Regions from separate parts of the Tepidibacter sp. Z1-5 genome, predicted to be linked through region 4. Evidence: riboswitches for the same ligand, from Rfam matches in the RefSeq annotation. Region 4 holds a riboswitch; each other region holds the start of a gene.

Region 1 (4,640 bases), on a different contig from region 4:
GCCTTTTTCTTTCCTATTCCATCAACTCGAGTCAGTTTTTCGGGATTCATTTGTATTATATCCAGTGTATTTAGTCCAAATGTCTCTACTATTTTCCTAGCCATTTTAGGGCCTATACCTTTTATCATTCCTGATGATAAATATATGTATATTCCTTCCTCAGATTCAGGTGTACAAGGAATAAATGAACTCACTTCAAACTGTGGTCCATACATTTTATGATTTATCCACTTTCCATCAAGTTCAATAGTCTCACCTACTGTTATAGTAGGCATACATCCTACTATTGTAACTTCATCATTTGAGTGTTCAAGGGCGGCTACTGTATATCCATTATCATCGTTTTTAAATACAATCTCAACTACCATTCCCTTTATTTTCTCCATAGCATCTACTCCTAAACAGTTATAATACTACTATTATATCAAAAAATTCACGCTTTAATATTTTACTTTCTTTATTTATCATGTTATCCATAAATTTTAATTCTATAATCTTGTATTTATAGATATGTTACACAAAATAAAATTCATGTATTTAAGCAAAAATTTTTTTTTATTTTAATAGAGGGGTAGGGTTGAATTTATGATATAAGTATTAATACTCAAAACTGTCTATAAAAATGTTAGTAAATATTTTTAGATATTTTGACTAATATAACTTAGTTTTTAGCGTTTAATAATACGTTAAGAAATTTGCGTGTCTGACCGTAGGGGAGTTCGTAAATTTTAGGATTGTTAATAAGATAAAAGCTTAGTTATATTCAAAATATCGTTGTATTTGCGTTATTTTTATAGATAGTTTTGATAACCCACATATAATCTAAGAAAGAATTATTTTAATACCCTTATTTTTGGGTTAAGCATATAAAAATAAAAGAGGCTTATTCAAGCCTCTTTCATAAAACAATTATATTATTGTAATGCTTCTTTTTTAAGTATTTCAGCCTTATCAGTTCTCTCCCAAGCAAAGTCAAAATCAGTTCTTCCGAAGTGTCCATAAGCTGCTGTATGTCTGAATACAGGCTTTTTAAGATCTAAATCTCTTATTATAGCTCCTGGTCTTAAGTCAAAGTGCTTTTTAACAAGCTCTACTAGTATTTCTTCCGAAACTTTACCAGTTCCAAATGTTTCAACCATTATAGATACAGGCTCTGCAACTCCTATTGCATAAGCTAGTTCTAATTCACATTTTTTAGCAAGTCCTGCTGCAACTATGTTCTTAGCAACATATCTTGCTGCATAAGCTGCTGATCTATCAACCTTAGTAGCATCTTTTCCTGAGAATGCTCCACCACCGTGTCTTGAGTATCCACCATAAGTATCTACTATTATCTTTCTTCCTGTAAGACCTGCATCTCCACAAGGTCCTCCTATAACGAATCTTCCTGTTGGATTAACTAATATTCTAGTATCAACTAATAATTCTTCTGGTATAACAGGGTTTATAACATGCTCTATTAAGTCTTTCTCTATTTGCTCTCTAGTCACATCAGGACTATGTTGAGTTGATATTAAAACAGTATCTATTCTTACAACCTTATCTCCATCATACTCAACTGTAACCTGAGTTTTACCATCTGGTCTTAAGTAACCTAAAGTTTTATTTTTTCTGACTTCTGATAATCTTCTTGATAATTTGTGAGATAAAGATATAGGCATAGGCATTAATTCTTCTGTCTCATCACAAGCAAATCCAAACATTATGCCTTGGTCTCCTGCTCCTACTGCTTCAACTTCATCTTTCATCTTTCCTTCTTTACTCTCTAGTGCTTCATCAACTCCCATGGCAATATCTGAAGACTGCTCATCTATAGCAAGAAGTACTGCACAAGTATCTCCATCGAATCCATATTTAGCTCTATCATAACCTATTTCTTTAATTCTATTTCTAACAACTTTTTGAATATCAACATAAGCATTTGTAGATATTTCACCTGATATTAAAACAAGTCCTGTAGTAACTGATGTCTCACAAGCAACTCTTGAATTAGGATCTTTCTCAAGTAATGCATCTAATATTGAATCCGATATTTGGTCACATATTTTATCTGGATGCCCCTCTGTAACTGATTCTGATGTAAATAATCTTTTAGCCATTTTAATACCTCCAATTTTTTATTTATATATTTTGCCCTAAAGCTATAAATTCTAAAACTCTATGCCATTAAATCTATAGATAAGAACTTAATAGCTTCTGGATTATATTCTTTTATAATAAAAAAAGTTTCTTCCGCAAAGAAGAAACTAATTTATATTTAAATTAGACCTCATCTTCCAAAGCTTCGCCTTGTAGGAATTAGCACCATTTTCCATTACTGGATGGTTGCTGGGTTTCATCGGGCCTATTCCCTCCACCTCTCTTAATAAGGTATTAAGATTCTATTCAATTAACTGACTTAGTTCATAATACTATTTTGAAATTTATTTGTCAATCATTATTTAAGTAAAAGTTAATGTAATAAATGAAACTATTATTCCAGATAATATATTACCTATAACAATTCCCAGTACAGCATCTTTAATCCTCATGTTGAAAACAGAGGCAACCATGGCTGCTGTCCATGTTCCCGTAGTCGGAAGAGGTATTCCAACAAATAGTATTATGCCCAATAATTTTCTTCTCATTATTTTGTCACTATTCTTATTTACCTTATTATCTAAGAAATCTCCAAGCTTTTTAAAATATCGGTTCTTCTTAAGCCACTTAAGTAAATCCTTAAAAAACATTATCAAAAACGGAGCTGGAATTATAGCTCCTATAACACATGCTATGTACACATATAATGGATTAAGGTTCTTAACTATTCCAATAGGTATAGCACCTCTAAGCTCAATTATAGGAACCATAGATATAATCATTAGATAAATATATTCTGAAATCATTTATACTGTCACTCCTCATTCACAAAATTCAATACCTTTATTATATATTAAAATTTAATCTTATTGTAATTGAATTTCTATTATTTTTAATATAAACTCATTGTATGGATTTAAATATTGTATACATAGTAAAAACTTTAACTTACATTATATTCTTTATAAGGTAAGTTCTTGAATGAAAGTACATATAGAGGAGAATCAAAATGAAAAAAATAATCGGGAAAGTAAGACAAGCCTGTGACGATTACAACATGATACAGGATAACGATAAAATAGCAGTAGGATTTTCTGGAGGAAAGGATAGTATAGCTCTTATATACGCACTTAAGCTATTCCAAAGATTTTCTCCTAATAAATTCGAACTAGAAGCTATAACAGTAGACCCTGGATTTGATAATATGAATTTAGATGCTGCTAAAGAATTTTTAAAAGAAATAGATGTTCCATACACTATAATCAAAACAGAAATATCTAAAATAGTATTCGATGAAAGAAAAGAATCTAACCCCTGTTCATTATGCTCCAAGATGAGAAGAGGAGCTTTAAATGAAGAAGCAAAAAAAAGAGGTATAAATAAAATAGCACTAGGACATCACCTTGATGATGGAATATCTACTCTATTTTTAAGTATGTTCTACGAAGGAAGAATTAATACATTCAAACCAGTTACATACCTAGACAGAATAGATATCACTACCATTAGACCCTTAATATATATAACAGAGGACATTATAATAGAATCAGTAAAAAATAATAATCTACCAGTTCTCAAAAGCCCTTGCCCTGTTGATGGCAAGACAAAAAGAGAATTTGCAAATAGCATTGTAGATGATATCGCAAATAAAGTTCCCTATTTTAGAAAGAGAATGCTTAAAGCTATGCAAAATAAAGAACAAATTCAATTGTGGTTTAAACCTTAAATATGATAAATAAAGGAGTGATTTTTCATGAACAAAAAACTTATAAGCTTTATGTTGGCAAGTTTTTTTATGCTTTCATCTTCAACTAATATATTTGCAAACTCAGTGGTAACTGAAAGTCAAAAAGAAATGATGCTTGCTAAAGGCGTAACATATAAAAATGTATACTCTTTCACAGAAAGTGGTATCCAAAATGTAAATCTAGTTTGCATAGATTTGGACAATCCTGATATAAAATTAGATTTATTATTCAACAAAGATGGATTCAGTAAAACTCAGAAGGTTAGCGATATGGTAAAAAATGATTCTTCAAATGGAAATAACGAGGATATACTGGCGGCTATAAATGCAGACTTTTTTAGTATGTCAAATCCGGCATTTTCACTTGGTCCTATGGTTAAAAACGGAAAAGTTTTATCAAACCCTCATTATCAACCAAATAAATATTCTACATTCTTATTTGATAAAAATAGAAACACATTTTTTACCTACATAAAACCAGATGTTAGTATATCAGATGTAACAAAAAATACTCAGCTACCAATAGCCGCTATAAATAAGCCTAGTAAAAATTATGCGAACATAGTAATGTACACAAATGAATACTTCAAAAACTCCCCAGGAGCTAACGATACATACTACGACCTTACCGAAGTGCTTGTAATAGATAATATCATTACAGATATAAGATATGGACAACCTCCAGTTGCAATACCAGACAATGGTTATGTATTATTAGCTGCTGGAAATAACGGTATAACACTTAGAAATTCTTTAAGTGTAGGAGATGAGCTAAAACTAAATTCTGCATTTAGCCTTGATTATGCAAATAATA
Region 2 (4,640 bases), on a different contig from region 4:
AATCATGTTTAAATATTATTCTTTTCATAAATAATACCACCTTTCTTATTTTAGAGTACTTGTTGAATGGTAATTCTTTTATAAGAATATGGTATTATTTTTTTGTCTTTTATTCTATGGTAAAAATATCGTTGTATTCGCGGTATTTGTATAGATAGTTTTTAATAACCCACAGACCCTAAAAAAATAACCCAGATTTCGTTTGTACGAAATCTAGGTAGCTACCTATATTTTAAATAAAAGTAATTTTAAAATTTAATATTTATTCATTATGTTCGACTTTAAATCGTAATACAGTTTTAAGTTTATCAGGTTGAGTTTTTCTAGCATCGGAGATATAAATCTCTCTATGAATTTTGGAACTTCGCTTTAAATTATTCTGTGTACAATAATTTTCCATAATCGAAAAACTCTCGGGTTCATCGTTATAAGAACCTAAATGTAGCATTTGAAGACAAAGTCCGTCCTCTAAACTATTAAATCTTACTTTATCAAGTAAGGGATGAGGTTTTTTCTTTTTTACAATTTCAATAACTTCTTGTGCTAAATCATCAGTTACAAAGTCCGGCTGTCTTATCATAATTGTATAAATTAATTTGCTTTTATCTAGCGTATCCAATGTTCTTGCTTTTTCTTCTAAATCCCAAATACCTTCAAGTGGAAATACAGTATAGTCAAAATATCCATCTGGTATTATGCCTTTTTTAGGTAACATTTTTAAAGCATAAGATAAGGAATATAATACCCCAATTGCTTCAGAAAAGTCTTCACTATTAGGATCACCTTTTCCATCAATCATAAAGAATTTAAAGTTTGGCACCGTAATAACTTCAGGTTTATTTTTTGGTAAATATAATTCTTTGCCTTGCTTTCTCCATTCATATTTCATCCTTATTCCTCCTTCAATATGGTATATTAGTAGTATAATATATACTACCTGACAACAGTATGTCATATTTAAATTATTAGTTATATTGTTCTATAGATTTGTTTAATCTATCTTTTATAATATTTCGAATATGTTTAGGTTCAAGTACCTCAACAAAGTATCCAAATGACATTATATATCCATATATCCATTCATTTTCAGGGAAAGATACTTCTACATTAAAACTACCATCATCATTTTCGATAATATAATCATCATCAAATTCATCATAAACTCTATACCCCATCTGCTGGTTAAATCTGAGCTTTAGTGTTACTATCAAATCACAATCTACTGTTTCGTATCCTATTGACAAATCATCAGGAGGTATTCGTTCAAATGTTTCATTTACAACTTTAATTTTTTTCATACGTGAAATTCTAAATGTACGAAAATCTTGCTTAGTCCTACAGAATCCCTGTAAATACCATGTTTTCGATTTGAAAACTAATCGTAATGGTTCAACACTTCTAATTGTTCTCTTACTATAAGAACTTATATATTCAAATGTAATTATATTATGATTTATTATTCCAGCTTTAATGTCGGTAAACTTTTGATGTTCATCTTTTTTGCTACCCCAATGAGAAAAATCTATATCAATCCAGTTATAACTATTGGGACTTTTAAATACTGCATTTAATTTATTGATTAGACTTTCGATATTCGGAGATTTAGTTAATTTTAAACTTTGAAGTCCTAATAGTATTTCATTTTGTTCATTTTCTGAAACAATAGATTTATTTAAAGTAAAATTCTCAAGCAGACTAATACCACCGCCACTACCTTTACTGGTGTATATGGGGATACCTGATGAACTTAACTTATCTATATCCCTATATATAGTTCTTGTTGAAACTTCAAAGTGTTCCGAAAGATATTTTGCTGTAACTGTACCTTTATTCAATAATATAAATATAATCTTAAATAGTCTATCTATCTGCATATTATCACCCAATAATATTATACCAATTATACTAGCTACATTTGAAATTATCTTGAGCAACAGAGTCCGTTAGAATTTGTTGGTGATATCTAACATTTTGATAACCCACAGATACTAAAATAGAAACTAGATTTGGTTTGTACCAAAGTAAATTACTGATGCTATTCAAGATGCACTTGAAAATTCTTGAAAATAATTTCTTGACAAATCTATAATATGGCTGTATTATTAATTAATAAGAAAATTAAATAAATTTTTACTTCTTATCAAGAGAGACGGAGGGAATGGCCCTGTGAAGTCTCGGCAACCTTCAAACACGGTTTGAAAAGGTGCCAAGTCCAACAAAGCTTATAGCTTTGAGAGATGAGAAGATGATGATAGTTTAAGTTGTGCTATTAGAGTCTTCTCGATTTAGGGAAGACTTTTTTTATGCATAAAAAAGTAATCACTAAATCGCTTTAGAAATATAATATTTAATTTAGTGAAGGGGTGTATACTATGAACAAAAAGTCAGGAAATCCTTGGGCATTATTGCCTTTGGCAGTGTTTTTAATTATTTTTATCGGATCAGGAATTATAACTAATGATTTTTATAAGATGCCTGTTATAGTAGCTTTTTTAATATCGGCAGCGGTTGCTTTATTTATGAATCCAAAAGAGAGTATATCTACTAAGATAGATGTATTTTGTAAAGGTGCAGGAGAAAGTAATATTATACTTATGGCAATTATATTCATATTAGCTGGAGCATTTGGAAATGTAGCAAAAGAAATGGGAGGAGTAGATGCTACTGTAAATTTAAGTTTATCTATTTTACCTGAAAATTTATTGATTGTTGGATTATTCGTTATTGCATGTTTTATATCTTTTTCAATGGGAACATCTGTGGGAACTATAGTAGCACTTGCACCAATTGCTATAGGAGTTGCGTCAAAGATATCAATACCAGTTGGATTAGCTCTTGGTGCAGTAGTTGGTGGAGGAATGTTTGGAGACAATTTATCTATGATTTCGGATACTACTATTGCAGCTATTAGAACTCAAGGTTGTGAGATGAGAGATAAATTTAAAGTAAACTTTATTATAACTTTACCAGCAGCTATTATAACTGCTCTAATTTTAGGAGTTATAACATCTGGAAATCAGCTTAGCTTAGATACTGAATATACTTATGAAATAGTTAAGGTATTACCGTACTTATCAGTATTAATAGCAGCTCTATTCGGAGTTAATGTATTTGTAATACTGGGCGGAGGAATTTTATTTGCAGGAGTTGTAGGTCTTTATTATAAATCATTTGGATTATTTGGATTTATACAGGCTGTAGCAACTGGAATATCTGGAATGGAAGATTTAGCTATGATAGCTATAATAGTAGGTGGAATTGTTGAGCTTATAAAGTTCAATGGTGGAATACAGTTTATATTAGAATTTATAAGAAGTAGAATAAAGACAAAAAAAGGTGCAGAATTTGGAATAGCAGCTATTGTGAGTATTGTAGATATATGTACTGCTAATAATACTATAGCAATAGTTATGGCAGGACCTATAGCAAAGGATATAGCAATGGAATATGATATAGACCCAAGAAGAAGTGCTAGTATATTAGATATATTTGCAGCAGCTTGGCAAGGTATAATTCCATATGGAGCACAGATATTAGTAGCAGCAGGTCTTGCATCTATATCGCCTTTAGCTATAATAAAGTATTTACACTATCCTATACTAATATTTGTATTTGGAATATTGGCAATATCATTTGGATATCCAAATCTTGAAAGTAAGGCTAAGAAAGCAAATGAAGTAGTAAGTTAGCAGATAAAAAATTCGTCTAATGCTACGCATTGACTCATGGTGCCAACAAGTCTCACGACTCTGTTGATTAAAATAGTTGTAAGTTTAGTTCATTTATCAATGTTATATACAAGTTGAAAGTAATATAATTTATTATAAAGTAAAAAAGTCTACCTAATTATAGGTAGACTTTTTTTAAATTATTCCGATTAAAAAACTAGAAATAAAATACATTATTAATAGTATTGATAAACATGCTGAGTAGTCTTTGACTCGGGTTGGAACAGACCTGTCACCGTTGGACATGTCAGAAATCACACTCCTTAATTTTAGTTACTATTATTATATTACAAAAATTATAGTTACTATTATTATATCATAAACTTAGATTTTAGGAACTATCAAATTTTGTAATATATGTATATTGAAAATATATTTTAAGCAAGGTAGTTAGTAGAAATTGTTAGCACCATGAGTTAAGTTATAGCATAGAGCGAAATTTTTGTTTTAAAATTTCTAAAAATTAATTATAATAAGTCATAAGAGGTGAAATATGTTTGACATAAAAGAACAGTTAAAGAATTTACCTAGCTCACCAGGTGTATATATAATGAAGGATAAATATAAAAATGTAATATATGTAGGAAAGGCTATATCTTTAAAAAACAGAGTAAGACAGTACTTTGTATCAAAAAATCATACTTTAAAAGTAAAGTCTATGGTCAAAAATATTTCTGAATTTGAATATATAATTACAGATTCAGAAGTTGAGGCATTGATACTGGAGTGTAATCTAATAAAAGAATACAGACCTAAATACAATGTTTTATTAAGAGATGATAAGACTTATCCATATATAAAGATAACATTAAATGAAGATTATCCTAGAGTTTTAAAGGTTAGAAAGATAAAGAAGGACAAGGCTAAATATTTTGGACCTTATACTAATATAACTGCTCTTAATGAAACTTT
Region 3 (4,640 bases), on a different contig from region 4:
CTTCATCTATTATCTCTGATTTATCTATATTTTCATCTAAAAGTTTTTTAGTTATATCTAATGCCTTATATGATCCATTTACTATACATTTTTTAAGTTGATCTATTGATATAATGTCATTTGATTCATCTATTTCACTTTTTAAAATACTTTTTTTGCTGTTTAAATTTATATAGTTAGTTACATTCTCATCTCTATTTGATAAAACAGATGCTGCTTGATAAGAATTCATAATATTTTCATCTAATGGATTGAGTATTGCAAGGTCTAATCCATTTGAAATAGCCATAGACAAGAATGAGCTATTTAACTTGCTTCTACTTGGAAGTCCAAAAGATATATTACTAACACCTAAAACTATGTTTACATCTAATTCTTCCTTTATAATTTTTATACTCTTTAAAGTCTCAATAGCTGCTTTATTATCTGTAGATACACTTATGCACAATGGATCTATGTATATGTCTTTTTTAGGTATATTATAGTCAATGCATCTATTAACTATTTTCTTAGCTATTTCAAGCCTTTCTTTTGCACTATTTGGTATGCCATTTTCATCAAGAGTAAGACCTATAACCCCAGCTCCATATCTTTTGACTAGAGGAAGTATAGATTCAAGACTTTTTTCTTCTCCATTAACAGAGTTTACTATAGCTTTTCCATGATAATTTTTTAAAGCTTCCTCTAAAACATCTTTATCTGTGGAATCTATAGATAAAGGTGCATTTACATTCTTTTGAATCAAATTTATGAGATTTTTCATAACATATGCTTCATCTATTCCATCAACACCAACATTTACATCTATCACATGTGCTTTATTTTCGACTTGAATTTGAGCTTCTTCTTGAGCTATTAAAAAATCTCCATCTTTTATTTTTTGAGCTAGTTTTTTGTTTGCTGTAGGATTTATTCTCTCTCCTATTATTTTTGGAATATAGTTTTTACCTATCTTTACTATCTCTTCTCTACTTGAAAGTATTGATACTTGTTCTAAGTTCCTTTTTGTAGGTTTGAAATCTTTAATTCTTTTTTTTATAAATTTAGTATGCTCAGGAGTTGATCCACAGCATGAACCAAATATGTTAACTCCTATTTCAAAATATGGCTCAATTTTTTGTATAAAAGCTTTCCCATTCAGTGGATAATATATGCTGCCATCTTTTATAACAGGAAGACCTGCATTTGGTTGAACTATAACAGGTAAGGAAGTAGTTTTACATATCTTCTTAGTAACTTCTATTAATTCCTCTGGTCCTCCCGAGCAGTTTACCCCAACAGCACTAGCACCTAAAGATTCTAATACTATAGCTGCTGATTCTGGGCTAACCCCTGTTAATGTTCTATCTCCTTCATAAGTTAGTGTACATATAACCGGTATATCACATACATCCTTTGCTGCTAAAAGAGCTGCTCTTATCTCTCCTAAATCATTGAATGTTTCAAGAAGTATAAAGTCTGGATTTTTACTTGCCAAAGCATTTATTTGTTCTTTAAATATTTCATATATATCATCAAAACTATTGTTTCCTATAGGTTCTACAAATTTTCCAGTAGGTCCAACAGATGCAGCTACATATTTATTATATTTGTCAGCTATTTTTCTAGCTATTTCTACTGCTTTTGAGTTAATCTCATACACCCTATCTTCAAGGTTATACTCTTTAAGTTTTACACTGCTTCCTCCAAATGTATTAGTAGTTATAACATCTGCCCCTGCCTTTAAATATTTTTCATGTATTTTAATTACCTTGTCCGGATAATCTACATTCATAAGTTCAGGACAATGCCCAGGCTTTAATCCATCTTCCTGTAGCATAGTTCCCATAGCACCATCAAACACCAACAATTCTTCTAATATCTTAGTCATATCTATCACCCCTGTAATAATTCTAAAGTCAAATCATAATCCTTCATAGGAAATATATGAATCCCTTTTGACATGCCCTTTATATTTAAGTATGTCTCTTTTAATATATTTAAAGTCTCTTTTTTCCCACCTTTATCAAGTCTATCTATAAGTTTATTAGGAACATCAATCCCAGTAACATTGTTGTTTAGATATCTTGCAAACTTGATAGACTTTAAAGGCATAAGTCCATATAATATTGGAATGTCTATATGTTCAATTTTTTTTGTGAATTTCTCTAGTTTTTCAATATCAAATACAGGCTGAGTTTGAAAAAAGTTTACTCCACTTTCTATCTTTTGATGAAACTTATCTATCTCTTTTTCTAAATCATCACTGCACGGATTCACCACTCCTCCAATGAAAAAATCAGTTTTTTCTTCTAATTTATTTCCACTAAAATCAAATCCACCGTTTAGTTTAGATACAACTTGAGTAAGACCTATAGAGTCAGTATCAAATACCCCAGTTGCATTTTTATGATCTCCAACCTCTGGTTTATCTCCTGTTAATGTTAATATATTTTTAACCCCTAAAGCATTGGCTCCAAGTAATTCTGATTGAATAGATAGAATGTTTCTATCCCTACATGCAAAGTGAAATATAGCTTCAATGTCAAGCTTACTTTGTACTATGCTTCCTAAAGCTATAGGACTCATCCTCATGTTAGCCATAGGATTATCTGGTATATTAACTCCATCTATTAAATGTGCTAGCTTTTGTATCCTATTTATTTCAGATTCTGAACTACCAGACTTTGGTGGTTCTATCTCTATAGTGGTTACAAATTCTTTTCGTTTAATTTTTTCCCTTAATTTTTTCATATTAATCCTCCCTCTCTTATTAAGTTTAAAGAGATAAGAATCCTAAATAAAAAAACCTCTTTCGACTGAAAGAGGTTACAATTCATAGAAAGCTTATCTTTCAGCTAATTAGCTGCTGGATTTAGCACCGATGCACATTCGTGCCGGTTGCCGAGACTTCACTGGGCCAGATCCCTTAGTCTCTCTTGATAAGAGTTTATTTTGTTTTTTTACATACTATATCATCTTGAAATATATGTCAAGCTTTTTTCTGAATATTTAATGCTTTTTAATATTCATATATATCCTCAAACTGTAACTTATAAAGATCACTATAAATTCCTTCTCGATCTATAAGTTCATCATGACTTCCACATTCCGTTATTCCATCATTAGTAAGAACTATTATCTTATCTGCATTCTTGATAGTAGTAAGTCTATGAGCTATAACTAATGTCGTTCTATTTCTAGATAAATCATATAAAGATTTTTGGATAATTCTTTCTGTTTGAGTATCAAGTGCAGATGTAGCCTCATCTAGTATTAAGATAGGTGGATTTTTAAGGAATATCCTAGTTATAGCAATTCTCTGTTTTTGACCTCCAGATAGTCTAACTCCTCTTTGACCAATATAGGTATCGTATCCATTTTCAAGATTTATTATAAACTCATGTGCATTAGCTTTTTTAGAAGCTTCTATTATTTCTTCATCTGTTGCATCATACTTTCCATAAAGTATATTTTCTTTTATAGTACCTGAAAATAAGAATACATCCTGCTCTACAACTCCTATATTTTTTCTTAAATCCCTTATCTTCATATCCTTTATATTTACTGAATCTATCTTTATAACTCCATTACTTACCTCATAAAATCTAGGTATTAATCTTAAAAGTGTAGTCTTTCCTGCACCAGAAGGCCCTACTATTGCTATAGTTTCTCCAGACTTAACACTCATATTTATTCCTGTAAGTATACTTTTGTTGTTATTGTATCCAAATCCTACATCTTCAAATTCTATATTACCTTTTAATTTATCAATATTTATTGCATCTTGCTTTTCTTGAATTTCAGTCTTTATTTCCATAACCTCCATAAATCTTGCAAAACCTGCCATACCTCTTTGATAATTTTCGATTAATGTAGTTATCTTTCGTATAGGCTGTAAAAACATAGATACATATAATAAAAATCCTATTAAATCACCTATTGTAAATTCATTATTGTATATAAGATATGATCCATACATTAGTACGACAAGATTTATAATGTTTGAAAAAAATGTTATTCCGCTAAAAAATTGTCCTAATACCTTATATGATTTTTGTTTTGTTTCTTTAAAGCTTTTATTTCCTAAATCAAATTTATATTCTTCATATTCTTCATTGTTAAAAGCTTTTACAACTCTTATACCAGATATAGAATCCTCAGCTTGAGCGTTTATCTCTCCGATCTTAACTCTTAAATCTCTAAATGATTTTTTTAACTCTCTGTTTTTAATAATTGTGAATGTAAGCATTATAGGCATTATAGAGAATATTACTAAAGTCATTTTCACATTTAGTGTAATCATTATACAGAATGATCCTGCTAGCGTAACGAATGCTATAAATAAATCCTCTGGTCCATGATGGGCAAGTTCTGATATTTGATTTAAATCGTTTACAAGTCTTGACATTATCTGTCCAGTCTTTACGTTATCAAAGTAAGAAAATGAAAGCTTGTTTATATGTTTAAAAAGTTTTCTTCTCATGTCGTACTCTATTCTAACTCCTAAAGTATGCCCCCAATAATCTACTATGAACTGAAGTATAGCTCTTACTATATATAGCGTTAAAAGCAATATTCCAAAGTATATAATTCTTTGTATATTCCCACTTGGTAATAAATCATCTATTATTTTTTTCGTTAATACGGGGAATACAAGG
Region 4 (4,640 bases):
AGGCATTTTATATCACTCCTCTAGGCACTTAAAACCATTAAAGAATTTATTGTATTAACTTCTTCTAACTTAAGTAATTTGTCTAATATTTCATTTATATATTTTTCGTATTCAGATTTAACTACTACAAGAATTTGACTAGTTTTTTTATTGATTTCCAAATCTATATTTTTGAAATGTTCAGTTAATTCAGCTAGGATTTTATGTGAGTTTTTATAGTTGATTTTTATATACCAATCACATTTTTCACTAGAGTTATTTTTAATCAGAGCTTTTTCATAGTTAAATAAGAAAGAATCTTTTTTATTTTGAATACAGTCTATTATATCTGAGTATATTGCTGTAGCAGTTGGAAGTTTTCCAGCACCTTTTCCTGTAAATATAAGTTTTCCCACACTATCCCCTTCTACTATAATAGAGTTATATTCATCATCTATTTTTGCAAATTCAGAATCTTTATTTACTATAACAGGTCTAACACTTGCATAAACTTTATCATTTTTGAAATTACTTATGCCTAAAAGCTTAATAACTCCTCCTAACTCATTTGCTTTTTTTATATCCGTCTCAGTTATATTATAAATTCCTTCAACCTTAAAATCTTCCCAATAAACTTTCTTTTCATAAGCTATAGTAGAAAGAATCGAAAGTTTTCTTGCACTGTCGTATCCATTAATATCAGAAGAAGGATCAGCTTCTGCAAATCCAAGATTCTGAGCTGTTTTTAAAGCATTAGAGTAAGAAGTTTTTTCTTTATTCATTTTTGTTAAAATGAAATTTGTGGTTCCGTTTAGTATGCCTTTTATACTTTTGATTTCATTACTTACTAAGTAGTTTTTGATATTTTTAACTATAGGTATACCTCCACCAACACTTGCTTCAAAATAAAGTTTTACATTATTTTCGTAAGCAATTTCTAAAAGTTCTTCTCCATGTCTTGAAATTAAATCTTTGTTTGCTGTGATAACGTGTTTTTTATTTCTTAAAGATTGTTTTATATATTCATAAGCTGGGGTTATTCCACCAATTAGCTCTATAACTATATCTATGTTTTCATCAAAAACATCTTCAATTTTATTTGTTATAATACTATGATTTTTATCATCCTTATGCTTATCTAGATTCTTAACCAAAATTTTTGATAGTTTTATATTATTATTGTTTTTATTAATAAGCTCACAAACACCAGAGCCTACAACTCCATTTCCTAAAACAGCTACTGAAATCATTAACATCACCTCGAATTATATATTGTTTAAAGCATTATCAAAATCTTTTATTATATCATCTATACTTTCAATTCCAACTGAGACTCTAATCAAATCAGGTGTAACGCCTGCATTCAATTGATCTTTCTCACTTAGTTGACGATGAGTTGTACTAGCTGGGTGAAGTACACTAGTTCTAGTATCTGCAAGATGAATTACTAGTGCAGAAAGTTGTAAATTCTTCACAAAAGATTTGGCATCATCAATTCCACCTTCAATACCAAAGGTTAGAATTCCGCTTGCTCCTTTTTTAAGATATTTTTTTGCATTATCATAAGTTTTACTATTTTTAAGATAAGGATAGTTAACCCATTTTACCTTTTCGTGTTTTTCTAAAAAGTTAGCCAATTTTAATGCATTTTCACTATGTCTTTGCATTCTAAGGTGAAGTGTTTCAACTCCAAGATTAAATAGAAAAGAGTTGAAAGGACTTAAACAAGTTCCAAAATCTCTAAGCAGTTGAACTCTAAGTTTGGTTATATAAGATAGATTATTAAATTTCTCTACATAACTAATTCCGTTATAGGTTGGATCGGGTGATACGAATTCATCGAATTTTCCGCTACTCCAATCGAAATTTCCACCATCTACAATAACCCCTCCAACACTAGAAGCATGACCATCTATATATTTAGTAGCTGAATGAACTACTATATTAGCACCAAGCTCAAGGGGCTTCAAAAGGTATGGTGTAATTAGAGTATTATCTACAATAAAAGGAACTTTTATTTCTCTAGCTATTTGGGAAAATTTATCAAAATCTAGAATGTTAAGTCCGGGATTTCCGATGCTTTCACCAAAAACTAATTTAGTATTTTCTTTTGCATATTTTAATATTGCTTCTTTAGGTAAATCAGGATCAATAAATGTAACTTCTATTCCAAATTTTTTAAGTGTTGAAGAAATAAGAGTAAATGTACCGCCGTATAAAGTAGATGAAGCTAAAATATGATCTCCATTTGTACATATATTTAAAATAGCTAAAGCTGTAGCACTTTGACCAGATGATACAGCTACTGCGCCAGAACCACCTTCTAAAAGAGCTATTTTTTCTTCAAAAGCAGCAACCGTTGGATTACTTATTCTAGAATACATATGACCATTTTCCTTTAAGTCAAATAAAGCTGCAACATGATCTGGGTCTTCATATTTGTATGTTGTACTTTGTATTATAGGTAGTATCCTAGGTTCTCCTGGTTTTGGATTATATCCTCCTTGTACACAGAGTGTTTCAAAATTCAAATTACTTTTTTTCATTTTTAGTCCTCCTTTTAAAATTTTAATTTTAAAATGAGAAGAATAAAAAAAACAACCATTTCTATAGTCTTTGAGAAATGGTTGTTAGATTACAATAGTTATATATAACTACTTTATTCCCTCATCTCTCAGTAATATTACTGCAGGAATTAGCACATTTCTAGTAAATACTAGCTGTTGCTGGGCTTCATAGGGCCTGATCCCTCCGCCACTCTTGATAAGAGTTACTTAAAATTATTTAATTTTTTTAATTTAAAATCAATTCTAATGGAAATTTTCTAAGATGTCAATATAAAAAATAAATTTTTTAAAAATATTTATGATTGAATCAACTTGAAAAAAGACTGCTAACAATATTTTGTTAACAGTCTGAATAGTGCTCATTTTAATAAACTTTATTTCAAAATTCAAAAAAATAAGAGGAAGAAATTCCCCTTATCTTTTTTATTTATTATTTTCGATATAAGTACATATATCTCCTATGTTTTTGAAATTTTCAGCTTGCTCATCTGGAATTTCAATATCGAATTCATCCTCAAGAGCCATCATTATTTCAACAGCATCAAGAGAATCAGCTTCTAAATCAGCGACTAAAGAAGTTGATGGTGTTATAGAATCTATATCATCTACACCTAATTGATCTGCTATTATCTCTTTTATTTTTTCAAACATATTACTTACCTCCTAAAACATAATAAACTAATATTTTTAATAGTAGTTTATTACATGTTCAAAAATATTTCAATATATTTTTTTTGAGCTAAGCTAAATAACTGTAATAACTTGTACAAATATGAATATAAATATAATGAAAGTAATACTAAGGAGGAAATATATGAGAAAATTTACAGCTATATTTATATTGTACGTACTGTTTTTTTGCATGAATTTAAATATCTATCAGAATAAGTTAATGAATGACGTTAAAAATATAAATCCATATATAAGAGAGGTTAATTTTATAGTTGAAGATTTTAATAATAATCGTATTAAGCAGAATAATATAGGGGAATACGTAAAAAGAATAGACAATATAAAAAATGGCCTATCAAGTATTGAAAATAATAAATATATTGAAGCCTATATTGACTATAAAATGGTTTCCTTAGAAAAATTAAAAACAGCTATAAACAATAGATTCAATAATAAAGAAAAACTAAAACAAAATATAAATTATTATAATACATACAATAGATTGTCCCAAGATGAAATACAAAAAAAATTAAAAAAAACTCTTATAAGAGTAACAAAATTAGATGAAACCTCATAACATAAAGAAGAAGGAAATAACCTTTAATATTAATTTATGGGAGGTAATAGAATGAGTGAAAATAGTGGAAATTTATTTAGAGGCGGATTTGGAAATTTATTTGGCTGTGGCCACGATGACGATTGTGGATTTATATGGATACTATTATTACTAGTATTATTCTGCTGTTGCGATTTTGATTTTTGTGGTGATGACAATAACTTCTTATTCATAATACTAATCGGTATCATATTACTTTGCTGTTGTGATGGCGGATTTGGATGCTAAAAAGCTAGTTTTTACTAGCTTTTTTTCTTTTTTTGAGCAACGGATTCTGTTAGCACTCGTTGGCGACATTATTAATGCGTTAGCATGAAGCGGATTTTGATAAACAAAAACAAAATTTTCACATATATGCATTAACCAAATTAACCCAAAGTACATAGTATATAGAAGAAGGTATAACCTTCAAAAAAATAAGGAGGTTAGATTATGGGTTGTTTTAAAGATTTTGATTGTTGGTGGATTATAGCTTTATTTGTTTTATTCATATTCTTCCAAGATTGTATAGATGATCTGGATATATGTGATTGGATTCCGTTCTTAATATTAATATTAATATTATGTGCTTATGGCGATTGTGGAGGACATCACGGCTGCTAGGCGCTAATTAAACATTTGACATAATAAACATGCTATCGTAGTTATAAAAAAGGAGGTAAGATTATGGGTTGTTTTAAAAATTTTGATTGTTGGTGGATTATAGCTTTATTTTTCATATTCTTAATATTCCAAGAATGTATAGATGATCTTGATATATGTGATTGGATCCCATTCTTAATATTGATATTAATAATTTGTTCTTG

Evidence for each region. Region 4 has a riboswitch for S-adenosylmethionine ahead of WJW32_RS01300 (O-acetylhomoserine aminocarboxypropyltransferase/cysteine synthase family protein). Riboswitches for the same ligand answer to the same signal wherever they lie in the genome.
Region 1: linked by a shared signal. The riboswitch ahead of metK (methionine adenosyltransferase) and the one ahead of WJW32_RS01300 (O-acetylhomoserine aminocarboxypropyltransferase/cysteine synthase family protein) in region 4 are both predicted to bind S-adenosylmethionine.
Region 2: linked by a shared signal. The riboswitch ahead of WJW32_RS04400 (Na+/H+ antiporter NhaC family protein) and the one ahead of WJW32_RS01300 (O-acetylhomoserine aminocarboxypropyltransferase/cysteine synthase family protein) in region 4 are both predicted to bind S-adenosylmethionine.
Region 3: linked by a shared signal. The riboswitch ahead of WJW32_RS06620 (methylenetetrahydrofolate reductase) and the one ahead of WJW32_RS01300 (O-acetylhomoserine aminocarboxypropyltransferase/cysteine synthase family protein) in region 4 are both predicted to bind S-adenosylmethionine.

What each region holds. Positions count from the first base shown of each region.
Region 1 covers NZ_JBBMMD010000002.1:29,898-34,537, reverse strand. The annotation lists gene recD2 (SF1B family DNA helicase RecD2) at 1-386, opposite strand, end outside; gene metK (methionine adenosyltransferase) at 915-2,099, opposite strand; SAM riboswitch class I at 2,267-2,372, opposite strand; gene WJW32_RS00145 (COG2426 family protein) at 2,442-2,885, opposite strand; gene WJW32_RS00140 (tRNA 2-thiocytidine biosynthesis TtcA family protein) at 3,089-3,805, shown strand; gene WJW32_RS00135 (phosphodiester glycosidase family protein) at 3,833-4,640, shown strand, end outside.
Region 2 covers NZ_JBBMMD010000019.1:7,257-11,896, forward strand. The annotation lists gene WJW32_RS04390 (GyrI-like domain-containing protein) at 263-889, opposite strand; gene WJW32_RS04395 (helix-turn-helix transcriptional regulator) at 966-1,874, opposite strand; SAM riboswitch class I at 2,135-2,244, shown strand; gene WJW32_RS04400 (Na+/H+ antiporter NhaC family protein) at 2,373-3,689, shown strand; gene uvrC (excinuclease ABC subunit UvrC) at 4,222-4,640, shown strand, end outside.
Region 3 covers NZ_JBBMMD010000026.1:15,833-20,472, reverse strand. The annotation lists gene WJW32_RS06625 (homocysteine S-methyltransferase family protein) at 1-1,870, opposite strand, end outside; gene WJW32_RS06620 (methylenetetrahydrofolate reductase) at 1,876-2,733, opposite strand; SAM riboswitch class I at 2,824-2,928, opposite strand; gene WJW32_RS06615 (ABC transporter ATP-binding protein) at 3,002-4,640, opposite strand, start outside.
Region 4 covers NZ_JBBMMD010000005.1:6,525-11,164, forward strand. The annotation lists gene WJW32_RS01290 (homoserine O-succinyltransferase) at 1-6, opposite strand, end outside; gene WJW32_RS01295 (homoserine dehydrogenase) at 21-1,229, opposite strand; gene WJW32_RS01300 (O-acetylhomoserine aminocarboxypropyltransferase/cysteine synthase family protein) at 1,245-2,525, opposite strand; SAM riboswitch class I at 2,644-2,749, opposite strand; gene acpP (acyl carrier protein) at 2,970-3,197, opposite strand; gene WJW32_RS01310 (hypothetical protein) at 3,361-3,795, shown strand; gene WJW32_RS01315 (hypothetical protein) at 3,847-4,062, shown strand; gene WJW32_RS01320 (hypothetical protein) at 4,267-4,437, shown strand; gene WJW32_RS01325 (hypothetical protein) at 4,501-4,640, shown strand, end outside.